One region of the Streptomyces sp. NPDC051913 genome, then DNA from elsewhere that is predicted to be linked to it. Evidence: riboswitches for the same ligand, from Rfam matches in the RefSeq annotation. Region 1 holds a riboswitch; each other region holds the start of a gene.

The links. A riboswitch is a leader RNA that binds a small molecule or an ion and turns the genes downstream of it on or off. The one in region 1 is predicted to bind cyclic di-AMP.
Region 2: another riboswitch for cyclic di-AMP. It lies ahead of ACIHIX_RS44000 (M23 family metallopeptidase); the one in region 1 lies ahead of ACIHIX_RS27170 (C40 family peptidase).
Region 3: another riboswitch for cyclic di-AMP. It lies ahead of ACIHIX_RS29270 (transglycosylase family protein); the one in region 1 lies ahead of ACIHIX_RS27170 (C40 family peptidase).

What each region holds. Positions count from the first base shown of each region.
Region 1 is NZ_JBIUCI010000009.1:162,992-170,720, forward strand. Features, by position in the region: gene ACIHIX_RS27130 (adenosylmethionine--8-amino-7-oxononanoate transaminase) at 1-240, opposite strand, end outside; gene bioB (biotin synthase BioB) at 233-1,450, opposite strand; gene ACIHIX_RS27140 (8-amino-7-oxononanoate synthase) at 1,598-2,725, shown strand; gene ACIHIX_RS27145 (DUF397 domain-containing protein) at 2,761-2,982, opposite strand; gene ACIHIX_RS27150 (helix-turn-helix domain-containing protein) at 2,992-3,873, opposite strand; gene ACIHIX_RS27155 (ATP-binding protein) at 4,086-4,544, shown strand; gene ACIHIX_RS27160 (LysR family transcriptional regulator) at 4,541-5,461, opposite strand; gene ACIHIX_RS27165 (LysE family translocator) at 5,550-6,173, shown strand; gene ACIHIX_RS27170 (C40 family peptidase) at 6,249-6,722, opposite strand; cyclic di-AMP (ydaO/yuaA leader) riboswitch at 6,726-6,946, opposite strand; gene ACIHIX_RS27175 (hypothetical protein) at 7,283-7,591, opposite strand; gene ACIHIX_RS27180 (ATP-dependent Clp protease proteolytic subunit) at 7,599-7,729, opposite strand, start outside.
Region 2 is NZ_JBIUCI010000026.1:90,863-98,591, reverse strand. Features, by position in the region: gene ACIHIX_RS44005 (aldo/keto reductase) at 1-800, opposite strand, end outside; gene ACIHIX_RS44000 (M23 family metallopeptidase) at 912-1,946, opposite strand; cyclic di-AMP (ydaO/yuaA leader) riboswitch at 1,958-2,115, opposite strand; tRNA gene ACIHIX_RS43995 (tRNA-Met) at 2,420-2,493, opposite strand; gene ACIHIX_RS43990 (alginate lyase family protein) at 2,570-3,784, opposite strand; gene ACIHIX_RS43985 (dihydrofolate reductase family protein) at 3,867-4,994, opposite strand; gene ACIHIX_RS43980 (MarR family transcriptional regulator) at 5,063-5,566, shown strand; gene ribA (GTP cyclohydrolase II) at 5,674-6,300, shown strand; gene ACIHIX_RS43970 (response regulator) at 6,302-6,955, opposite strand; gene ACIHIX_RS43965 (histidine kinase) at 6,943-7,729, opposite strand, start outside.
Region 3 is NZ_JBIUCI010000010.1:242,172-249,900, forward strand. Features, by position in the region: gene ACIHIX_RS29250 (SurA N-terminal domain-containing protein) at 1-585, shown strand, start outside; gene ACIHIX_RS29255 (nucleoside triphosphate pyrophosphohydrolase) at 640-1,635, shown strand; gene ACIHIX_RS29260 (cytochrome P450) at 1,754-3,034, shown strand; gene ACIHIX_RS29265 (transglycosylase family protein) at 3,226-4,182, shown strand; cyclic di-AMP (ydaO/yuaA leader) riboswitch at 4,377-4,544, shown strand; gene ACIHIX_RS29270 (transglycosylase family protein) at 4,548-5,240, shown strand; gene eno (phosphopyruvate hydratase) at 5,535-6,821, shown strand; gene ACIHIX_RS29280 (septum formation initiator family protein) at 6,915-7,391, shown strand; gene ACIHIX_RS29285 (DUF501 domain-containing protein) at 7,415-7,729, shown strand, end outside.

The DNA.
Region 1 (7,729 bases):
ATGGCTCATCCGGCCGAGCTGTGTGGTGGCGGCCTCGTTGAGGACCGGGTGGTTGTAGCCGTGGATGGCCGACCACCAGGACGACATGCCGTCGACCAGTTCCCCGGCGGACGTGCGCAGGCGCACCCCGCTCGCCGACTCCACGACGAGCGGGTCCACCCGGCCGGGCATCGGGCCGTACGGATGCCACACATGCCGCCGGTCGAGCTCCAGCAGCTCGGACACGGGCAGGTCAGGCATTGGGCGCGAGATCCGTTCCGGCCCCACGACGGCGTACGGCGACCAGGTCGGTGCGCGGCTCGTTGGCCTCGGGCGCGGCGGCGGCCTCATGGGAACCGCACACGGAACCACAGCCGGTCCCGCACCCGGTGCCCTCGTGCGACCCGCACCCGCCGGCGCTCTCGTGCGACCCGCACCCGCCGCCGGCAGCCGCGGCGGCCACGTCCGCCCGGTGCTGCGGCAGCGTGACCTCGCCCGCGCCCTCCACCTCGAAGCCGGCGTCCGCGATCATGTCGAGGTCGGCCTTGCCCGCCTGGCCCTCGGAGGTCAGGTAGTCGCCGAGGAAGATCGAGTTGGCGAGGTTCAGGGCGAGCGGCTGCATCGTGCGCAGATGGACCTCACGGCCGCCCGCGATACGCACCTCGACGTCGGGGCAGACGAACCGGACCATCGCCAGGATGCGCAGACAGCGCTGCGGGGTGAGGTTCCACTCCTTGGCCAGCGGGGTGCCCTCGAAGGGGATCAGGAAGTTGACCGGAACCGAGTCCGGGTCCAGCTCGCGCAGCGAGAAGACGACGTCGATCAGGTCCTCGTCCGACTCGCCCATGCCCGCGATCAGACCCGAGCAGGCCGACAGACCCGCCGCGTGCGCCTTCTGCACGGTGTCGACGCGGTCGGCGTAGGTGTGCGTCGTCGTGATGTCCCCGTACGTCGCCTCGGACGTGTTGAGGTTGTGGTTGTAGGCGTCCGCGCCCGCCTCGCGCAGCCGCTCGGCCTGGCCGTCGGAGAGCAGCCCCAGACAGGCGCAGACCTCGACGTTCTCGTGCCGGTCCTTGATCGCCTTGATGGTGCCCGCGACCCGGTCCACGTCCCGGTCCGTCGGACCGCGTCCGGAGGCCACCAGGCAGACCCGCTTCGCGCCACCGGCGAGACCCGCGGCGGCGGCCTTGGAGGCCTCGTCGGGCTTGAGCCAGGTGTACTTCAGGATCCCGGCCTCGGAGCCCAGCCGCTGCGAGCAGTAGGAGCAGTCCTCGGGGCACAAGCCGGACTTGAGGTTGACGAGGTAGTTCAGTTTCACCCGTCGGCCGAACCAGTGCCGGCGCACCTTTCCGGCCGCGGCCACCACGTCGAGCAGGTCGTCGTCGGAAGTGGCGAGGACGGCGAGCGCCTCCTCGCGGGTCGGCAGCTCGCGCCGAAGCCCCTTGTCCACCAGCGTGTTCAGCAGGTCCATGAAAGCTGATCCTGTCCTAAGGAGCCGTCTCCGGCCAAGGAGAGTTCGTACAACAGCGGCCATTCACTGTGTGGGTATTGCCACACAGTGGGCGGCTGCTTGTCCCACTAGTGTCTGTTCGCTGCCTACAAAACCCCCGGAGGACCCATGGCGTTCGGCTGGATCGACGAGCAGGCGCGGCTGCGCCGCCGCGCCGGACTCGTACGGACCCTGCGCCCGCGCCCCGCCGACTCCCCGCTCCTGGACCTCGCGAGCAACGACTACCTGGGTCTGGCCCACCATCCCGACGTGGTGGAGGGCGCCGCGCGGGCCGCGCGGACCTGGGGCGGCGGGGCCACCGGCTCGCGGCTCGTCACCGGCACGACCGAGCTGCACACCGAGCTCGAACGCGAGCTGGCCGAATTCAGCGGTTCTGAAGCGGCTCTCGTCTTCTCCTCCGGTTACGCGGCCAATCTCGCCGCGGTCACCGCACTCGCCCCGCACGGCTCGCTGATCGTCTCCGACGCCGGGAACCACGCGTCCCTGATCGACGGCTGCCGGCTGGCCCGCGGCACCACCCAGGTGGTCGGGCACGCCGATCCGGACTCCGTGCGCAAGGCGCTCCAGACGTATGACGGGCCGGCCGTCGTCGTCTCCGACACGGTGTTCTCCGTCGACGGCGACGCCGCTCCGCTGGCCGTGCTCGCCGAGGCGTGCCGGGAGCACGGCGCGGGTCTGGTGGTCGACGACGCCCACGGCCTGGGCGTGCTCGGCGACGGCGGCCGGGGCGCCCCGCACGCGGCGGGGCTCGCGGGCGCCGACGACGTCGTCGTGACGGTCACGCTGTCCAAGTCGCTGGGCAGCCAGGGCGGCGCCGTCCTCGGCCCGGCCCGGGTGATCGACCACCTGGTCAACGCGGCACGCACGTTCATCTTCGACACGGGCCTCGCCCCCGCGGCGGCCGGAGCCGCCCTGTCGGCGCTGCGCCTGCTGCGCCGCGAGCCGGAGCGGGCGGCCCGGGCGCGTGAGGTGGCCGCCGAACTGCACGCACGGCTGACCGCCGCGGGGCACGAGGCGGTACGTCCGGACGCCGCGGTGGTCTCCGTGCGCGCGCCGTCCCCGGAGGAGGCCGTGCAGTGGGCGGCCGACTGCCGTACGGCAGGCCTGTCCGTGGGCTGTTTCCGTCCTCCTTCCGTGCCCGACGGCATCTCACGGCTGCGGTTGACCGCCCGCGCGGACCTCTCCGAGGCGCAGATCGAACGCGCTGTACATGTGATCGGTGAGACACGACCATGAGTCGGCGTGACACGGCCGTGTGCGGACAGAACTGATCAGAACGCGGCCGTGAAGCCCGCCCAGCTCTCGGGGGAGAAGAGCAGCGCGGGTCCGGACGGGTCCTTCGAATCGCGTACGGCGACGAGTCCGGCCTGCGGGCCGGGCCCGGGCCGGGCGGTCTCCACACAGTTGTTCGCTCCCGTGCTGTAGCTGCTGCGCAGCCAGTGCACGTCGTGCAGATCGGTACTGGTAGGTACGTTCCGAGGCAGTGCAGACATGGTGCCTCCTTACGCGCCGTCACCTATCCCGGCGATGTAATCCAACGAGTCCTCGGGCGAAAGGGCGTGGATCTGAAGGGTGTTGAAGGCCTCGGTGTAGGCCCGGAGGTCTTCTTTCCGCTCCAGGTAGAGGCTACTCGTCAAGTGGTCGAGAACAACCACGTCCAGATCAGAAGTGCGCGAAAAAGAGAAGATAACGAAAGGGCCGGTGATGCCGATGTGTGCTCCCGCGGCGAAGGGCAGCACCTGAAGCCTGACTTGGGGAAGCCGGGCCGCCTCGATGAGCCGCCGCAGCTGCCGGGCCATCACCTCGGGGCCGCCGATCTCCCGGCGCAGCACTCCCTCGTCGAGCACCGCGGCCAGTTCCAGCGGGGGGTCGGCCCGTAACACGTCCTGCCGGGCCAGCCGTACCTCGACCAGCGCGTCGAGCCGTTCGTCCCGCTCGCCGTCGAGGCCGTCGAGGCCGCCGACCGCGGCCCGGGTGACCGCACGGGCGTACTCGGGCGTCTGCAGGAGCCCCGGCACGACGGAGATCTCGAGCGTACGCATCGCGCTCGCCTGCGACTCCAGGCTGATGAAGTCCCGGTACGTCGGCGGCAGCACCCCGCGATAGGCGTGCCACCAGTGATGGCGTCCCGCCCCGGCCTCGTCGGAGCCCGCCAACACCAGGAGCAACTCCCGCAGTTGGCCGTCGTGCACCTCGTAGGCGTCCAGGAGTAACCGCACATCGGCCGGTTTCACGCCGCTCGCGCCGGTCTCGATCCGGCTCACCTTGGACTGGTGCCAGCCCACCAGCCGGGCCGCCTCACCACTGGTGAGCCCCGCACCGGTGCGCAACGCACGCAGTTCGGCGCCCAGTTTCCGGCGGCGTACCGCGGGACCGTGCTGCATGGGCTACTCCTTACTCCTTCCGGGCCGCCCAAATACGGTCTTCCGTCGGAGAGTTCACCGCTTCGAGCGACAGATATATGCATATCTTGGTGGATCGGCACCGTGACCGGCCTGGTAATGGCAGTCTGGCGAAGAAGCACCAGTCCGGGACCGTACTCGAACCATCCGCTCCGTGTCGGGCTGCGGTCCCGTGGGAAAGGGACGACGTCGCCATGGCAGACCATCTGGAAGCATCCGTCACTCTGCCGAGCGATCCCGCCTCGGTCTCCGCGGCCCGCGCCTATGTCCTGAGCACCCTGGCGGAATGGGGGCTGCCGGCGGACACCGAAGCGGCGGAGACGATCCGGCTGATCGTCTCCGAACTCGCCACCAACGCCGTACAGCACACTTTCGGGCAGTCACCCACCTTCACGGTGGACCTCCACCTCGACCGTGACGAACATCTGCGCATCGGGGTCACCGACAGCCACCCCCGCTTCCCGAAGCGGCTGCCGGCCGCCGTCCAGCAGGACAACGGCCGCGGCATGGTGATCATCCGCTGGCTCACCGCGGAGCACGGCGGCAAGCTCAGAGTCCGGCCGACCCGCGAGGGCGGCAAGACCGTCTCCATCGAACTCCCGTGGACGGTACCGGCCGAGCCGGTGTCGGCGGCGGGACAGCAGGAACCCTAGACACCGGCCTGTCTCGCGCGGCCGAAGGCGCCGCGGAGCAGTGCCCGGAAGGCGTCCGCCGCAGGGGCCGTTCCGTCGGCCCGGTGGGCGACCGAGATCGTACGGCGCAGTTCCCCCGTCCCCAGCGGCCGGGTCCCCACCGGAGTGACCGCCGTCCGCGCCACCATCTCCGGGACCACCGCGATCCCGAGCCCCGCACTGACCAGCGCGCACACCAGCGCGTACACCGGAGTCGCCACCAGGACGGACGGCGTGGCCCCGGCCCGGGCGAGGAGCGCCTCCACGCCGCGCCGGGCGGGATGGTCAGGGGCCATGCTGATCAGCGGCTGCCCGGCGAGTGCGGTGAGAGGCAGCCGCGAGGTGTCGCTCGTGAGGACGTGCCCCGGGGCGGTCACCAGCACCAGTTCCTCCACCAGGACCGGCTCCGCGCTGACGGACGCGGGGAGCTGCACCGGGTCCGCGGGTTCGTAGGAGTGCGTCAGCGCCAGGTCCACGTCACCGGCGGCCACCGCCTCCACCCCGGCCGGCGGTTCGAGGTGGGCGACCGTCAGCTCCACGTCCGGATGCGCCCGGCGGAACGCGCTCAGCACGGACGGCAGCAGATGGATGCCCGCGGTCTGGAAGGTACCGAGCCGCAGCGTGCCGCCGGACAGCCCGGTCAGCCGGGCCAGTTCATGCCGGGCCTGCTCCAGCTCGTCCAACACCCGGCGCGCCCGCGCCGCGAGCAGCTCGCCGGCGCCCGTGAGCCGCGCGCCGCGGTGATGCCGTACGAGAAGCGCCGTGCCCGCCTCCCGCTCCAGTTTGGCCAGTTGCTGCGAGAGCGCGGGGGTGGTGTACCCGAGGCGCTCGGCCGCCCGGGTGATCGAGCCGGCCTCGGCGACCGCGACCAGGGCGGCGAGGCGGTTCGGATCGTACATACGGGCCCCCAGGCTAAAGGGATGCTTAAGGCGGACCCAGAATATTCGACATACCTGCTGAAGGCTCCGGCACGGCACGCTGGACGGCATGGACGGACAGCTCATCGCCTTCACCGGGGTCGCCGCCGGCATGGTCGCCATGCCCGGCGCCGACTTCACGGTCGTCGTACGCAATGCCCTGGTCTCGCGCCGGGCCGGTGTCGCGAGTGCCCTCGGCGTCGCGGGCGGGCTGCTGCTGCACACGGCGCTCGCGGTGGCCGGGGTCGCCGCGGTCCTGGCGGCCGTACCGGCGCTGTTCCGTGCGCTCCAACTGCTGGGCGGCGCCTATGTGCTCTACCTCGGCGTACGGACGCTGCGCTCGCTGAGCCGTCCGTACGGCGCGGTCGAGGAGTCCGGGGGCGGCGGCGTGCGGCCGGTGTGGCAGGGGTTCGTCACCAATGCCCTGAACCCGAAGGCGCCCATCACCTTCCTGAGCCTGTTGCCGCAGTTCGTGCCGGCGGGCCGGCCCGTGCTGCCCCGCACGCTGCTGCTGGCGCTGATCGTGGTCGTGCTCGCCCTGGTGTGGTTCCCGGCGGTGGCGCTGCTGGTGGACCGGCTGGGCCGGTGGCTGCGGCGCCCGCGGGCCGCACGGCTCGTCGCGGGGGGCACGGGGGCCGCGCTGAGCGTGCTGGGCGTCGTGCTGCTGCTGGAACCGCTGGCGGGCCTCGGCTGAGAGCCCCGCGGGGGTGACGGCCGGTCAGGTGGCCGTCACCCCCACGGGAGAGTCACCGGTCCGCTCGGCGGGGAGCTACTTGACCCGGCCGTACCAGACGCTGCTCGACCAGATCTTCTCGAGCTTCACGACCTCCCCGCTCTTCGGGGAGTGCCAGATCTTTCCCTTCCCGGCGTAGATGCCGACGTGGTACACGTTCGACCCCGAGTGGAAGAACACGAGGTCTCCGGCCTTGCGGCTGCCGGAAGAGATGTGGCGGGTCTTGTTGTACTGCTGGGCCGCCGTGCGGGGCAGGGTCTTGCCCGCCTTCTTGTACGAGTACAGCGTGAGCCCTGAGCAGTCGAACCTGTGCGGTCCCGTGGCGCCCCACTTGTAGGGCGAGCCCTTCTTGGAGGCCGCCACCTGAAGTGCCTTCGTCGCCGGTGTCGCGGCCTCCGCGTCGGAGGCGACGCCCGGGATCACGATGGAGCCGCCCACTGCGGCGATGGTGAGGGCCGAGGCCGTACCGGCTCGGGCCATCAGCGACGGGACACGATTGAGCGCAGACATGCGCAACCCTTCGTCAGCCGCCTGTGAAGGATGACCTGTCGGATTCGGGCTGGCGAAGTTGCCCGGCCGCGTTGTCGCGGCTTCACCCCAAGGGCTGCTCGGACCGGTCTCCCCGAAGGGAGCGACCTTCCCGGCGACCCGTCTTGCCTGGGTCCTCCACTCCTGCCGATCCACTCCTGTCGACCGGTCATCCGGGCGGCGGCAGGACTCGGCGTCCGCCCGGACCGCCCCGCCGCTGCGGCGGGGGCTTGTCGTCAGACAGGGATCTTCACGCACTCAATGCCGAAAAACCCAATGGAATCGGGGATTTGTGTTGTTACTCACCACTCACCCGTTCGGGTGGACACTCCTCTGTTCGAGCGACCGTCGAGGGGCCCGAGGAGCCTCGGACCAGCGACGGAACACCTCATTCCGGCCCTGGGCTACGCGCGTTGCGCAAGCCTGACGGGCCCGCAAAACTACTGCTGGCTACGCCATATGGGGGTACGTCTTTTGGTGCGTTTGAAGGCCGGTCCGGACGCCTCGTGTCGCGACATCCGGTCCGGACCGGTGCCGGTGCGTCAACTGTCGGAGTGCGGCGGCACCATGACCCGCGCCGTGCGCCGCTCCCCGTCCAGGACGCGCAGCGCCCGGGTCAGGGTCGCCGCGTGCAGTTCGGCCTCGCCCCGCTGGTGCATCGTCGCCAGCGCGTCGCGCAGCTCGGCCGCCTTGGCGACCAACGCCTGGGCGGCCCGCAGCCCGCGGTAGGTGTCCCCGGGGTGCGCGGGGTTGATCCGGCCGAGCAGATCGACCACGTCGAGATAACGGTCGATCAACTCGCCCTCGGCGCGCGTCAGCGCGGGCAGCGGAGGCAGTTCGGGTGGGAGCATCGCCCGCTCACCGGGTGTCGGACGAGGGGCGCGACGCCCGGCGGCCGGGGACGATCCGATCCACCAGGCCGTGTTCCAGGGCCTCTTGGGCGGTGAGGATCTTGTCCCGCTCGATGTCCTCGGTGACTTGCTCCCGCG
Region 2 (7,729 bases), on a different contig from region 1:
ATCGTGGCGACCGGCACGCGGTGGTCCTCGGCGATGTCGTCGAGGGCGGCGAGCACCGAGCGGCCCCGCTCGGTCTCCAGGTGCTTGCCGGCGCCCGCGGCGGCCCGGGCGCCCTCCACCACCTCGCCCTCGCGGTACTTGCCCGTGAGGAACCCGGACGCGAGCGAGAAGTACGGGACGGCGGCGAGGCCGGTGCGCTCCGCCAGGTCCTGGAGCTCACCCTCGTAGGTCGCGCGCGAGACCAGGTTGTAGTGCGGCTGGAGTGCCACGTACCGGGCCAGGCCCTCGCGCTCGGAGAAGGCCAGCGACTTCTCCAGCCGCTCGGCGGAGATGTTGGAGGCGGCGATGTGCCGCACCTTGCCCGCCCTGACCAGTTCGTCGAGTGCGCCGATGATCTCCTCGACCGGCACTTCGGGCTTGTCGAAGTGGGTGTAGTAGAGGTCGATGTGGTCGGTGCCCAGGCGGCGCAGGGAGGCGTCCGCGGCGGCCTTGATGTTGGCGGCCGTCAGGCCCTGGTACTCCGGGTGCTGGCTGACCTTCGTGGCGATCACGACGTCGTCGCGGTTGCCGCGCGCCTTGATCCACTTCCCGATGATGGTCTCGGACTCACCGCCCGAGTTGCCCTCCACCCACGCGGAGTAGGAGTCGGCGGTGTCGACGAAGTTGCCGCCCGCGGCGGCGTAGGCGTCCAGGACGGCGAAGGACTGTGCCTCGTCGGCGGTCCAGCCGAAGACGTTGCCGCCGAGGGAGAGCGGGAAGACCTCGAGGTCGGACGTGCCCAGCTTGCGAAGAGAAGTCATGTACGGGATCAACACCCGTACCGGAAGCCGATATTCCGGACACGGAGAACCGGCAGCCCTGACGTCGGGGGGTGAGCGTCAGGACCGCCGGGGTTCAGAAGGAGACCCGCCTCAGGGAGTGAGGCCCTTGCTGCGCAGCCATGCCATCGGGTCGATGCCGGTGTCCGCCCCGCCGGGGTGGACCTCCAGGTGCAGATGGGCCCCGGTCACGTTGCCGGTCGCGCCCACGCGCCCGATCACCTCACCGGTACTGACCTTCTGGCCGACGCTGACGCTGATCGAGGACTGGTGGCAGAACCACAGCTCGGTGCCGTCGTCGAGGGTGAGGATCGTGCGGTAGCCGTAGGAGCCGGCCCAGCCGGCCTCCGTGATGGTGCCGCTGTGGATGGCCTTGATCAGCGTGCCCGTGGGGGCCGCGAAGTCGAGACCGGTGTGGTAGCCGGAGGACCACAGCGAACCGGCCTGACCGAAGGTCGAGGTGATCGTGTACGAGGAGGTCGGCAGCGTGAACTGCTTGGCGAGCTCGGCGAGACGCTTGGCCTCGGCCTCCTTCGCGGCCTTCTCCTCGGCGGCCTTCTTCGCCTCGGCGGCGTCGTCGGCGGCCTGCTTCAGCGCGGCGGCCTCGGCCTTCGCGGACTGCTCGGCGACCTCGGCCTCGGCGGCGAGCTGGACCTTGTTGTCGACCTGGTTCTGCTGACTTTCGGCCTGCGCCATGATCCGGTTGCGCAGCGCCTCACCGGCGTCCGAGCCGCTCTCCGCGGTCTCCGTGGTGCTGGTGGCCAGGCTGCTGAGCGCGGTGGCGGAACCCTTGGGGGCCTCGTCGTCACCGCCGAAGACGCCGCCCACGGAGGGCAGGTCGGGCATCGAGATGGAGACCGGCGGCTTGCCGGTGTTGGCGCTGGCCATACCGCCCGCGCCGACGGCGGCTATGACACCGACGCCCAGGACGGTGGAGCTGCGGGCGAGTCCCCCGCCGCGCTGCTTGGCCACCCGGTGCTTGCCGCGAGCCGGCCGGAGGGAGTCCTCGGTGGGATTCCAGACCTCCTGCGGACCCTCGTCGTGGTGGTAGCTGCCGTAGCCGAAGGCATCGGTGCTGCGCTGGCTCGGCACATACGGGGCCTCGGGGGCAGGCCGGTTTGACGCCACGTGGGCGTGCTCCTTTCCTTCCTTCTCGCCTACCGGGTTAGCTGACGGGTTCGGAGCAGGAAGGTCTCCTACGCGCGTATAACCGCCGTGCTGCCACGGCGACTTCCGCGTGATTCACCCCAAGTTGGTGGTTCCCCGGTTCCCTTGCGGGATTCGGCGCGTGCGCACGGAGCCGACTCTTGTGACGGCTGGGACGACCGCGCTGCGTTATCGAACGTTAATAGACCCGGGGTGCTGATTCCAAGCTGTTCCGCTTGATCATTAACCTTTTTCAGCAGGACGTAGGGGTCATGGCCGGTGAAAAACGGGCGAGTTGACCCGACCTCAGGAAGCTCACAGGTACTGACGGTATGTCAGTTGTTATGCGGAGGGGGGTCGAGCGATCACCCGCCGTGACAACTGCCGCGTGAGGGGAAACGACCCGGAAACGACTCAGGGCCGGAATCCATTAGATTCCGGCCCTGGGCCATCAGTAGCGGGGACAGGATTTGAACCTGCGACCTCTGGGTTATGAGCCCAGCGAGCTACCGAGCTGCTCCACCCCGCGGCGATGACTCAATAGTACGCCATCCGCGGGGCTGCTCGCGCACGCATTACCCCTGGGCCCGCTCGACCTGTGTTTCTCAGTCGGCCGGGTTGCCCGCGTGGGTCAGGGTCTCCCAGGAGACGAAGAGGTTGTCGGTGCCTGCCGGGCGGGTCTCCTCCGCGAGTTTGCGGGCCGCCGGGACGGAGAGGCCGAGGCGGCCCTCCAGGTGGTTGAGGGCGACCTCCAGGTCCGGGCCCATGTTCCGGTCCACCTTCCCGCCGCACAGCCACGCGGGCGCGGACTCGCCGGCCTGGTAGCGGGCGTGGAAGGCGAGGGTGCTCTTCAGCCGGTCCTTGATCTCGCCGTAGAGGTCGATGCCCTGGTGCCAGGCGGTCTCGGCGATGTGGGCGGTGGCGGCGACGGAGTAACCGACGTGCTTGAAGTTGCGGCAGGTCTCCTGGGACATGCCGTCCTTGTACGTCTTCTGCCCGAACCAGTACGTCGTCAGCTTCTGCGGTGTGGTGATGCTCGCCCCCTTGGGGGTGAGCGGCAGCGTGCCGTCCTCGGCCAGGTAGAAGTAGGCGGGCACGCGCTCCCGGAACCGTTCGAGGGCGTGGTCGAAGGCCCTCCGGTCCTCCAGGAAGACGGCGATCCCGATGGCCGCGTCGGTCATCACGAGGTCCCAGTTGCCGTTGTAGTCGGGGACCTTGCGGGTCACGGTCGGCAGATACGCCGTGCGCAGCATGGTCTCGAACCGCGCGACCCGGTCCGCCGGCCAGCCCGCGCCGGGGCTGTGCCGGACGATCTCGGCGGCCCGGGCCCAGGTCGACCCGGCCCACCCGGTCTGGAGCCCGGCGTCCTCCTCGGTGTGCCGGCGCATCTTCGCCGACCAGGCGTCCAGGATCTCCCTGGCCTTCAGGGCGTGCTGCCGCTTGCCGGTGATCCGGAAGAGGAGGGCCTGGGTGTAGGCGGCGATGGCGTCCTCGCGCTCCTCGACACAGCCGTGCGCCGGGCGGTCGGCGTGGTCGCCGCCGGGGCAGTCGACACTCGCGTACGGCTCGGGCTCGTACTTGTACGCCCCGTACTTGCTGTCCCGCATCCCGAGGTACGCCTTCAGCCACGGCTGCTTCCCGGCGGTGACGTTCTTCCTCACGGCCGCCAACTGCGCCTCGCTGACGAGGACACCGGGGTGGATGAAGGCGGCGTCCGCGGGGAGGGCGCGGGCCATGGTGCGGGTGTCGGCGCCGGTCGTCCCGCAGGCGGTGGCGAGGAGGGGGACCAGCAGGAGAGCGGCGGTACGTCGGGACCTCATAGGGGAAGCGTGGCCCGGGGGGTGTCGGGGCGCAGGATCTGATGGGCCGATAGGAGTCGGCGTGGCCCGCGGCGGCGCGAACTCACCCCAGCAGATGCAGGTTCGGCGCCTTGGCCCGCTCCTCGTACTCCGGCAGGACGACGACGTCCACACCCGCCGACGACAGCAGTCCGTTGCCGTCCGCCGCCGTCACGAACGTGTCCGGCTCCCGCCAGCTCGTCACCACCCGGCGTACCCCGGCGTCGAGGATCAGCCGGGCGCAGGGTGCCGGGCGGGAGGCGCGGCGGGCGCACGGTTCGAGGCTGCTGTAGACGGTCGCCGACGCCAGCCGGGGGTCGTCCGCGCCGATCTTCGCCAGCGCGGCCTCCTCCGCGTGTACGACGGGGTCGGCGCCCTCCCTCGAATATCCGCGGGCGAGTTCCGTTCCGTCGGCGGCGACCACGACCGCGCCGACGCTGAAGGCGGTCCGCGAGGGCGGACAGAGGGCGGCCAGTTCGCAGGCGAGGCGGAGCCAGTGGTGGTCGGCGGGCGTGGCGAGCGGGCCGGTGCCGGGGGCCGTGGGCTCGTAGCGCATGAGGACCACGTCCTCGATCTGCCGGGTCTCCACCAGGCGCAGGCGTCCGTCCTGGTAGCCGCCGGGGCCGAAGAGGCGGGGGGCCTCCGGGGTGCCGACGAACAGCGGGGCGAGGACCAGTTGGAGTTCGTCGGCGAGGCCCTGCTGGAGGAGCTGGGTGTGGATACGGCCGCCGCCCTCGACCATGAGGCGGTCCACGCCCCGGGCGGCGAGGTCGGTGAGGAGGCGGTGCCAGTCGATGTCGGGGCCGAGGGCGGCCACCTCGGCGGCGAGGCCGTGCGCCTTGGCCCGGTCGGCGCCCTGGTCCGTCGTGTAGACGAGCTTGTCGCCGCCCGTGTGCCAGAACCTCGCCTCCGGGTCGAGGTCGCCGGAGCCGCTGACCGTGACCTTCAGCGGGTACTCCGGCTGGCCGGCCGCCACCCGGGCCGCGCGGCGCTCCGGGGAGTTCACGAGAAGGCGCGGGTTGTCGGCGCGGATGGTGCCGGCGCCGATCAGGATCGCGTCGACGGAGGCGCGGACCTCGTCGACGCGGTCGAAGTCGGCCGGGGAGGAGAGCAGGAGCCGGTCGGGGCCCAGGTCGTCGAGGTAGCCGTCGAGGGAGACGGCGGCGGAGAGGAGGACGTACGGGTGAGGCATCGGAGCGGTCCCTCTCGCTGTGACGTGCGGCTCTTGGTTCAAGTTTGAAACAAACTTACACTGGCGGTATGACGACTCGCTGGCTCACTCCCGAGGAGCAGCGCGCCTGGCGCGCGTACATCGCCGCGGCGCACCTCCTGGAGGACGCGATCGACCGGCAGCTCCAGCAGGACGCCGGCATGCCGCACCTGTACTACTCCATCCTCTCCACTCTCTCCGAGGCGCCGGAGCGGCGGCTGCGGATGACCGATCTCGCCGAGGGGCTGAAGATCACGCGGCCCCGGCTCACCTATGCCGTGACCCGGCTGGAGAAGGACGGGCTGGTCGGGCGGGAGAGCTGTCGCTGGGACAAGCGCGGCAGCATCGCCGTACTGACCGACGAGGGCATGGCGGAGGTGGAGCGGGCGGCGCCGGGACATGTCGACACGGTCCGCTCCGCCCTCTTCGACCGGCTCACCCCGGAGCAGGTGGGGCAGCTGGAGGAGATCTCCCGGGCGATCGCGGACGGGCTCCAGGAGGACACGGGGGACGAGGTTCCGTGGCGGCGGCGGTCGTCGCCGTCCTGTTCGTGACGAGCGCCATAATTCTATTGCTTCAAATTTAAAGCATGGGGTAGGGTCTCGAACCGTAGATCTGATTCAAATCTGAAGCAGATAAGTCTACGGACCGGAGTACCCGCATGACCGAGATCCCCGCCGCAACCCAGCGCTCCCGTGTCCGCGTGCCCCTGCGCTTCGGTGACGGCTACCGCGTCGACTCCGAGCTGGTCACCTTCCACGGACTGGTCGACGGCCAGGAACACCTGGCGGTCGTCCTCGGTGAGCCGGGCCCGAACCCCCTGGTCCGGCTGCACTCCGAGTGCCTCACCGGCGACGTCTTCGGCTCCGCCCGCTGCGACTGCGGCCCGCAGCTGCGCGAGGCGGTCGAGCGCATCGCCGAACGCGGCGGCGTGCTGCTGTACCTCCGTCAGGAGGGCCGCGGCATCGGTCTCTACAACAAGCTCGACGCGTACGCCCTCCAGGACCAGGGTCTCGACACCTACGCCGCGAACACCGCGCTGGGCCTGCCCGAGGACGACCGCGACTACACGGCCGCCGCGCAGATGCTGAAGGCCCTGGGCATCGAGTCGCTCGACCTGCTGTCCAACAACCCCGACAAGGCGGGCCAGCTGCGCGACCTCGGCATCGACGTCCGCGACCGGGTGCCCACCGGCGTCTTCACCACCGCCCACAACGTCCGCTATCTGCGGGCCAAGGTGCTCCAGACCCAGCACACGCTGCCGCTGGGTGAGCTGAGCGTCGGCTGACTCACTTCGGCGGGGTGTGCGCGAGGTAGGCCAGGACGGCCAGCACCCGGCGGTGGCCGCTGTCGCTCGGGGGCAGGCCGAGCTTCAGGAAGACGTTGCCGATGTGCTTGTGGACGGCGCGTTCGGTGACGACGAGGGTCTTCGCGATGGTCGCGTTGTCGTGGCCCTCCGCCATGAGTTCGAGGGTCTCGCGCTCGCGCGGGGTGAGCGAGTCCAGCGGGGTGTCCTTGCGGCGGGTCAGCAGCTCGGCGACGACCTCGGGGTCCAGGGCGGTGCCGCCGGCGGCGACCCGCTCCAGCGCGTCGAGGAACTCGTCGACCCGGCCCACCCGGTCCTTGAGGAGGTAGCCGACCCCGCTGGTGCCGCCGGCGAGCAGCTCGGCGGCGTAGGACTCCTCGACGTACTGCGAGAGCACGAGGACCGGGAGGCCGGTGATCCGCCCGCGGGCCTCCAGCGCGGCCCGCAGCCCCTCGTCCCGGAAGCCCGGCGGCATCCGCACGTCCAGGACGGCGATGTCCGGCCGGTGTTCCAGGAGCGCGGGCATGATCTCGGGCCCGGTTCCGGCGACGGCCACCACCTCGTGCCCGGCGGACGTCAGCAGCAGCACCAGTCCCTCCCGCAGCAGGGCGTTGTCCTCGGCGATCACCACACGCACGGCAGCTCCACTTCGATCACGGTCGGCCCCCCGGCGGGGCTCGACACGTCCACGGTCCCGTCCAGCGCGGCGACCCGGCGCCGCATCCCGAGCAGCCCCGAACCGCCGCCTTCGTCGACCCCGCCCCGCCCCTCGACATCGCTCACCCGCACGCGCAGTCCGCGCCGGGTGCGGGTCAGCCGTACCTCGGCGCGGGGCGAGCCACTGTGTTTCGCGGCGTTGGTGAGGGACTCGGCGACCACGAAGTAGGCGGCGGCCTCGACGGCAGCCGGCGCCCGCACCCCTTCGTCCAGCCCCTCGTCCTCGATGCTCACCCGCAGCCCGCTGCTCGCCGCCAGGGCCCGCACCGCGCCCACGAGGCCACGGTCGCTGAGGATCGGCGGGTGGATGCCGCGCACCACCTGACGCAGCTCGGTCAGCGCCTGCTCGGCCTGGTCCTGGGCGTCGTCCAGCAGTTTGCGGGCGGCCTCGGGATCACGGTCGTAGGCCCGTTTCGCCAGCCCGATCCGCATCGACAGCGCGACCAGGCGGGCCTGGGCACCGTCGTGCAAGTCCCTCTCGATACGGCGGAGTTCGGCGCCGTGCGCGGAGATCGCGTCGGCGCGGGTCGCGGCCAGCTCCTCGACCCGGCGGGCCAGCACCGCCTTCGGGGACGGCTTGAGCAGCGCGGTCGACCAGTCCGCCTCCAGGTCGGCGATCCGCACGATCAGGGGAAGGACGACGGGCCGCTGCCGCAGCAGGCCGCTCCACACGCCGTCCACGACGAGCCCGAGC
Region 3 (7,729 bases), on a different contig from region 1:
CTCACCGCCTGCGGCAGCGACGCGCATCCCGGCGCGGCCGCCGTCGTCGGCGACCAGCGGATCACCGTCGCGCAGCTGGAGACCAGGGTGAACGAGGTGCGCGACGCCCAGCGCGCCGCGCTGCCGGACGACGCGCAGTACGCGCAGGCCATCGCCAAGACCGGCACCCTCGCCCGCGACACCCTGCACGGCATGGTCCTCGACCAGGTCCTGCACCGCGCCGCCGAGGACGCCGGCATCACCGTCACCCGCAAGGAGATCCAGACCATGCGCACCGGTCTGGAACAGCAGGCCGGCGGCTCCAAGGCCCTGGAGACGGCCTGGCTCCAGCAGTACGGCGTCGCCCCCGAGCGCCTCGACGACAACCTCCGCCTCCAGCTGGAGGCCCAGAAACTCGCCGCCGCCCTCGGCACCGACACCAGCCAGCCCGCCTTCTGGGCAGCGCTGTCCAAGGCGTCCAAGGAACTCGACGTCGACCTCAACCCCCGCTACGGCACCTGGGACGTCGAGAAGAGCAGCCGCGTCGACGCCAAGACGCCGTGGGTGCGCGAGGTCACGGCATCGGGAACCCAGCAGACGGCCTGACCCGGGCTGTGGATGACTCGCGGGGCTGTCGGCGGCGTGGGTTAGCTTCGAACCGTGAACACCACCAGCCCCGAAGCCACGCCGGACACCCCCGCGGCCCCCGGCCGCATCGTCCTGCTGACCACCAGCCACCGCGTCGCCCCCGGCCTGCTGTCCTGGCCCGCCTGGCAGACACTGCACGCCGCCGACCGCGTGCTGTGCGCCGACGGCGCGCACCCGCAGCTGCCGTATCTGCGCGAGGCCGGGACAAGGGTCGACGAGGCGTCGCCGACGGCGGAGGAACTGGTCGCCGCCTGCGCGGGCGGTCACACCGTGGTCGTCGTGGCGACCGGTGAGGGCGAACCGGCCCTCACCGACGGCCTCGCCCGCCTCGCCGGCACGGGCCGCGTGTCCATGCCCGACCTCGAACTCCTCCCCGCCTCCTACGACCTCCCCGGCGCCCGCCTCCTCGACCTCGTCCAGGTCATGGACCGCATCCGCGCCGAATGCCCCTGGTCCTCGCAGCAGACCCACAAGGGCCTGGCCAAGTACGGCATCGAGGAGGCGTACGAACTCGTCGAGGCCATCGAGGACGGCGACCGCGACGAACTCCGCGAGGAACTCGGCGACGTCCTCCTCCAGGTCGTCTTCCACGCCCGCATCGCACAGGAGCACCCGGACGCCCCCTTCTCCATCGACGACGTGGCGGGCGGCATCGTCACCAAGCTCATCCACCGCCACCCCCACGTCTTCGGCGACGAGACCGCCTCGACCCCCGAGGAGGTCAAGGCCCACTGGCTGCGCACCAAGGCGATAGAGAAACAGCGCGAGTCGGTGACGGACGGCATCCCCCTCGGCCAGCCCGCCCTGGCCCTCGCCACGAAACTGGCGTCACGGGTCCGCACGGCGGGCCTGGCGGTAACGCTCCCGAAGGGCGAGGGCATCGGCTACGAACTGCTCGCACTGGCAGCCGCCGCCGAGGCCGAGGGCGTCGATCCGGAGGCGGCGCTGCGGGTCGCGGCGCGGGCTTATCGGGACGCGGTTCGGGCGGCTGAGGGGCTGGGTGCCTAGTACGCCGACATCCGTACGTGGCGGCCCGGCGAGGCTGGGCGGTGGTATGCAGGGCCGCCGAGACGGGTCGTCCGGAGCCCGCGCGGGTGTCGGCGGAAAACCCGGATACCGTCAAGGAGTGACCGACCAGCCCCTCGCCGAGCGCACCACCCCCACGGCCCCCGAACTCTTCACCTGGGAGTTCGCCACCGACCCCTACCCCGCCTACGCCTGGCTCCGCGAGCACGCACCCGTGCATCGGACGCGGTTGCCGAGTGGGGTGGAGGCCTGGCTGGTCACGCGTTACGCCGACGCCAAGCAGGCCCTCGCCGACCAGCGGCTCAGCAAGAACCCCGCGCACCACGACGAGCCCGCGCACGCCAAGGGGAAGACCGGCATCCCCGGGGAGCGCAAGGCGGAGTTGATGACGCATCTGCTCAACATCGATCCGCCGGACCACACGAGACTGCGCCGGCTCGTCAGTAAGGCGTTCACACCGCGCCGGGTCGCCGAGTTCGCCCCGCGCGTGCAGGAGTTGACCGATCAGCTGATCGACCGGTTCGCCGCGCAGGGCTCCGCCGACCTCATCCACGAGTTCGCGTTCCCGCTCCCCATCTACGCCATCTGCGACCTGCTCGGCGTCCCCCGCGAGGACCAGGACGACTTCCGGGACTGGGCAGGCATGATGATCCGGCACGGGGGCGGGCCGCGCGGCGGGGTCGCGCGGTCGGTGAAGAAGATGCGCGGGTATCTGCTGGAGCTCATCCACCGCAAGCGCGAGAGCCTCCCCGCCGATCCCGTCCCGGGTGAGGACCTGATCTCCGGCCTTATCCGCGCGTCCGACCACGGCGAGCATCTCACCGAGAACGAGGCCGCGGCGATGGCCTTCATCCTTTTGTTCGCGGGGTTCGAAACCACGGTCAATTTGGTGGGTAATGGGCTGTTTGCGCTGATGACCCACCCTGACCAGCGTGCCCGCCTCCAGGACTCCCTCGCCGCAGGCGAGACCGGCCTCCTGGAGACCGGTGTCGAGGAACTCCTGCGCTACGACGGCCCGGTGGAGCTCGCCACGTGGCGCTTCGCCACCCAGCCGCTCACTGTTGGAGGGCAGGACATCGCCGCCGGCGACCCCGTGCTCGTCGTGCTCGCCGCCGCCGACCGGGACCCCGCACGATTCGCGGACCCCGACACGCTCGACCTGTCCCGCCGTGACAACCAGCACCTCGGCTATGGCCACGGCATCCACTACTGCCTCGGCGCACCGCTTGCCCGGCTGGAGGGTCAGACCGCGCTCGCCACCCTGCTCACCCGGCTCCCCGACCTCCGACTCGCGGCGGATTCTGCCGATTTGAGATGGCGTGGCGGTCTCATCATGCGTGGGCTGCGGACGTTGCCGGTCGAGTTCACGCCGACCTCGTAGCAGGGTTCGCGCCAACTCGGCCATGAGCGCAGGCCGTTGTAAACGTGACACGCCCTCATCTCTGTGATCTTCACGTGATCTGCGCGGCATTAACTTGTGACAAGTGATCGTCTGCCGATACGTTCACCAACCAGCGTGGCGACCAGCACCACCCGCCACGCCGGTCACCGCTGTCTCCGAAAGGTCCCCGCATGCTCACCGGGAACGGTCGTCACCGTCGCCCCCGCCAAGCTCCGGCGCTTCTCGTCGCGGCCGGAGTGACCGGCTCCGCCATCGCGATCCCGCTGCTCGCCGCCACCGCCGCGAACGCGGCCGACGGGAGCACCTGGGACAAGGTCGCCAAGTGCGAGACCGACGGCTCCTGGAGCCAGAACAACGGTGACGGCACCTACGGCGGGCTCAGCCTCTCCCAGGAGAACTGGGAGGAGCACGGCGGCCTCGACTACGCCCCGACCGCCGACCTGGCCAGCCGCAACCAGCAGATAGCCGTCGCCGAGAAGGTCCTCGCGGACCAGGGTGTCGGCGTCTGGGGCGCCTGCGGGCTGCTCAACGGGCTGAGCAAGGACTCCGGCTCGGCCGATGTCGACACGGGTGTCGGGAGCGGCTCGTCCGACACGGCCGGCTCCGCGTCCGATGCGTCCGGATCGGGGTCGGAATCATCCGGGTTGTCCAACTCCTCGGAGTCCGACTCGTCGGGTGACGCCTCCACCGACGCCTCCGGTGACGCGTCCGGGAGCGCCTCCGGTGATGCCTCCGCCTCACCCTCCGCTTCACCGGACAAGTCTTCCAAGTCGGACACGTCCGACTCCGGGGTGGCCGATTCACAGTCGCCCGACAGCTCGCCCACAGTTCCGGCCAATGAGGTCGAATCGGACAACTCGTGGCAGGAGGGCGGTTCTTCGAGCCTCGTCGACATCGGCGCGCTCGGTGATGGCGCCGAGAGCGAGGCGGGCACCGGGCGGCACCGCGGTGCGAGCGCGGCCGAGAAGGCGTACACCGTCCGCGAGGGCGACACGCTCGCCTCCATCGCCGACTCCCTTGGGCTCGACGGCGGATGGCGTCGGCTCTACGCCGTGAACAAGAAGGTCATCGGCACCGACCCGAGCGCCATCATGCCCGGTCAGACCCTCGTAGTCGGGTCTGAATAGGGCGAAAACCGGCGGGAGTTCACGTCATGCTTCGCGCTGAATGTCCGGTTTGGCGAAAGTGTGGGATGAGTCTCAGAAGCCCTGATCGTCTTTGAAATTCCCCGGATTCCGTGGCTACGGTCAACACCGCTCGTCACCACGAGCCCCGGCTGCCGCAACGCCGAATCCTGCCAGCGGCCGTACGGGAACAGTCGTCGCGTCAAGCGCCGTAGGCAGGAGCGGGGGACCCAAGGTAAGTGCCGGGCCCAGCAGTTCACGCTGGACCGGCTTGGGGTGAAGCCGCGCATCGGGAGATGCGCGGCCGGGCAACTCAACCGGCCCGAACCCGACAGCTCACCTCGCAGGCGTCGGTGAGGGGATCCACCATGCTGTTTTCCGGCAAGGGCAAGCACCGCCGTCCGTCCAAGGCCACCCGCGCCGCCGCGCTCGCCGGCGTCACCGGTGTCGCCATCGCCGCCCCGCTGATGGCGGCCGGCAACGCCTCCGCCGCCACCGCCTCCGAGTGGGACGCCGTCGCCCAGTGCGAGTCGGGCGGCAACTGGTCCATCAACACCGGCAACGGCTACTACGGCGGTCTGCAGTTCTCCGCCTCGACCTGGGCCGCGTACGGCGGCACGGCGTACGCCTCCACCGCCGACCAGGCCTCCAAGTCGCAGCAGATCGAGATAGCCGAGAAGGTCCTCGCCGCCCAGGGCAAGGGCGCCTGGCCGACCTGTGGTGTGGGCCTGTCCGGCGCCACCTACACCGGCGGCGGCAGCTCGTCCTCCTCCGGCTCCTCCAGCTCGTCGAGCGACAGCAGCACCAGCACCCGCTCCTCCGAGCAGTCGACGTCCCGCTCCTCGGAGCGCACGACCGCCAAGAAGACCGTCACCACCCCGACCGGCAAGAAGGTCAAGAAGGGTGATGGCGAGTACAAGGTCGTCAAGGGCGACACCCTCAGCTCCATCGCCGAGAAGCACGACGGCAAGGGCGGCTGGCAGAAGCTGTTCAAGCTGAACAAGGACATCGTCAGCGACGCCGACTTCATCTACCCGGGCCAGCAGCTGCACCTCAAGTAGGGCAGCCGGGCAACGCCCAGCTGAACCACAGCGCCCTCACATCCGTGGTCCTCATACTGAAGGCCTCGTGAGGGTCACCCCCGTCCCCCACGGGCTCCCCGCTCCGGTGCGTGTTCCCCCGTACGCACCGGGGCGGGGTTTTTTACGCCATCTCTTTGTTCCGTTCGGAAACAATTTACTCTCGGTTCTGTCCACGGGGCGGTCCACGCGGTGGCCGATCGCCCTGAGCCGGTTAGGCTCGTCTCGCAGAGCCGCTGCGGCAGTGCCGTAGCCGCGTCACATCCCAAGAAGGAGATGCTCGTGCCGTCCATCGACGTCGTCGTAGCCCGGGAAATCCTGGACTCCCGAGGCAACCCCACGGTCGAGGTCGAGGTCGGCCTCGACGACGGCAGCACGGGTCGTGCCGCCGTCCCCTCCGGCGCCTCCACGGGCGCCTTCGAGGCCATCGAGCTTCGCGACGGTGACCCGAACCGCTACATGGGCAAGGGTGTCGAGAAGGCCGTCCTCGCCGTCATCGAGCAGATCGGCCCCGAGCTGGTCGGCTACGACGCCACCGAGCAGCGCCTGATCGACCAGGCCATGTTCGACCTGGACGCCACCGACAACAAGGGCTCCCTCGGCGCCAACGCCATCCTCGGCGTCTCCCTCGCCGTCGCCCACGCCGCCTCCGAGGCCAGCGACCTCCCGCTCTTCCGCTACCTGGGCGGCCCGAACGCGCACCTGCTGCCGGTGCCGATGATGAACATCCTGAACGGCGGCTCGCACGCCGACTCCAACGTGGACATCCAGGAGTTCATGATCGCCCCGATCGGCGCGGAGTCCTTCTCCGAGGCGCTGCGCTGGGGCGCCGAGGTCTACCACACCCTCAAGAAGGTGCTGAAGACCAAGGGCCTGTCCACCGGCCTCGGCGACGAGGGCGGCTTCGCCCCGAACCTGGAGTCCAACCGCGCCGCCCTCGACCTCATCGTCGAGGCCATCAAGCAGGCCGGTTACATCCCCGGTGAGCAGATCGCGCTCGCGCTCGACGTCGCCGCGTCCGAGTTCTACAAGGACGGCAAGTACGAGTTCGAGGGCAAGTCCCGCTCGGCCGCCGAGATGACGGAGTACTACGAGGAGCTCGTGGCGGCGTACCCGCTCGTCTCCATCGAGGACCCGCTGTTCGAGGACGACTGGGCCGGCTGGAACGTCATCACCGAGAAGCTGGGCGACAAGGTCCAGATCGTCGGCGACGACCTCTTCGTCACCAACCCGGAGCGCCTGGCCCGCGGCATCGAGGAGGGCTCCGCCAACGCCCTGCTCGTCAAGGTCAACCAGATCGGTTCGCTGACCGAGACCCTGGACGCCGTCGAGATGGCCCAGCGCAACGGCTTCAAGTGCATGATGTCCCACCGCTCCGGCGAGACCGAGGACGTCACCATCGCCGACCTCGCCGTCGCGGTGAACTGCGGCCAGATCAAGACCGGCGCCCCGGCCCGCTCGGACCGCGTCGCCAAGTACAACCAGCTGCTGCGCATCGAGGAGATCCTCGACGACGCCGCGGTGTACGCCGGCCGTAGCGCGTTCCCGCGCTTCAAGGGCTGACACCCCCTTAAGGACAGCGTCGTACGTACGTCCCCGTACTCGGTCCCGTACCGTGTGCGGGGACGTACGCGCGTGGGTGAACGGGAGTGAGAGATGGCCGTCAAGGACCGGGACCGTTTCTCCACCGCGACCCGGATCCGGCTGCTCGGCGAGCAGACCGCGGCCCGGGTCTACCGCTCCCAGACCAAACGGCAGGCCCGCCGCTCCCGGCTCACCGGCCGCGCGGCGCTGCTCGCCCTCGTCCTGTGCTCGCTGATCGTCGCGCTCGCCTACCCGATAAGGCAGTACGTCTCCCAGCGCGCCGAGATCTCCGATCTCCAGCGGCAGCAGGAGCAGGCCCGGCAGCGCGTCGAGCAGCTGCGCGATCTCAAGGCGCGGTGGCAGGACGACGCGTACGCCGAGCAGCAGATCCGGCAGCGGCTGCACTATGTGATGCCGGGGGAGACGGGGTTCGTCGTCGTCGACCCGGGCGCGGCCCAGCAGTCGCGCGCCGAGCTGGGGGCGGCGGACCGTCCCTGGTACTCGAACGTCTGGGACGGGGTCGACAAGTCCGACGCCTCCGACCAGTGAAGCCGACCTAGAGAAAGACAGGCATGGAAACGCCCCCGCCCACCACCCCGCGCACCGAGCCGACCGACGCCGACGTCGAGGCCTTCAAGCAGCAGCTCGGGCGTCCGCCGCGCGGGCTGCGCGCCATCGCGCACCGGTGCCCCTGCGGGCAGCCGGACGTGGTGGAGACGGCCCCGCGCCTGCCCGACGGCACGCCCTTCCCGACGCTGTACTACCTGACGTGCCCGAAGGCGAACTCGGCGATCGGGACGCTGGAGGCGAACGGCGTGATGAAGGAGATGACGGAGCGGCTGGCGGCCGACCCCGAGCTCGCCGCGGCGTATCGCGCCGCGCACGAG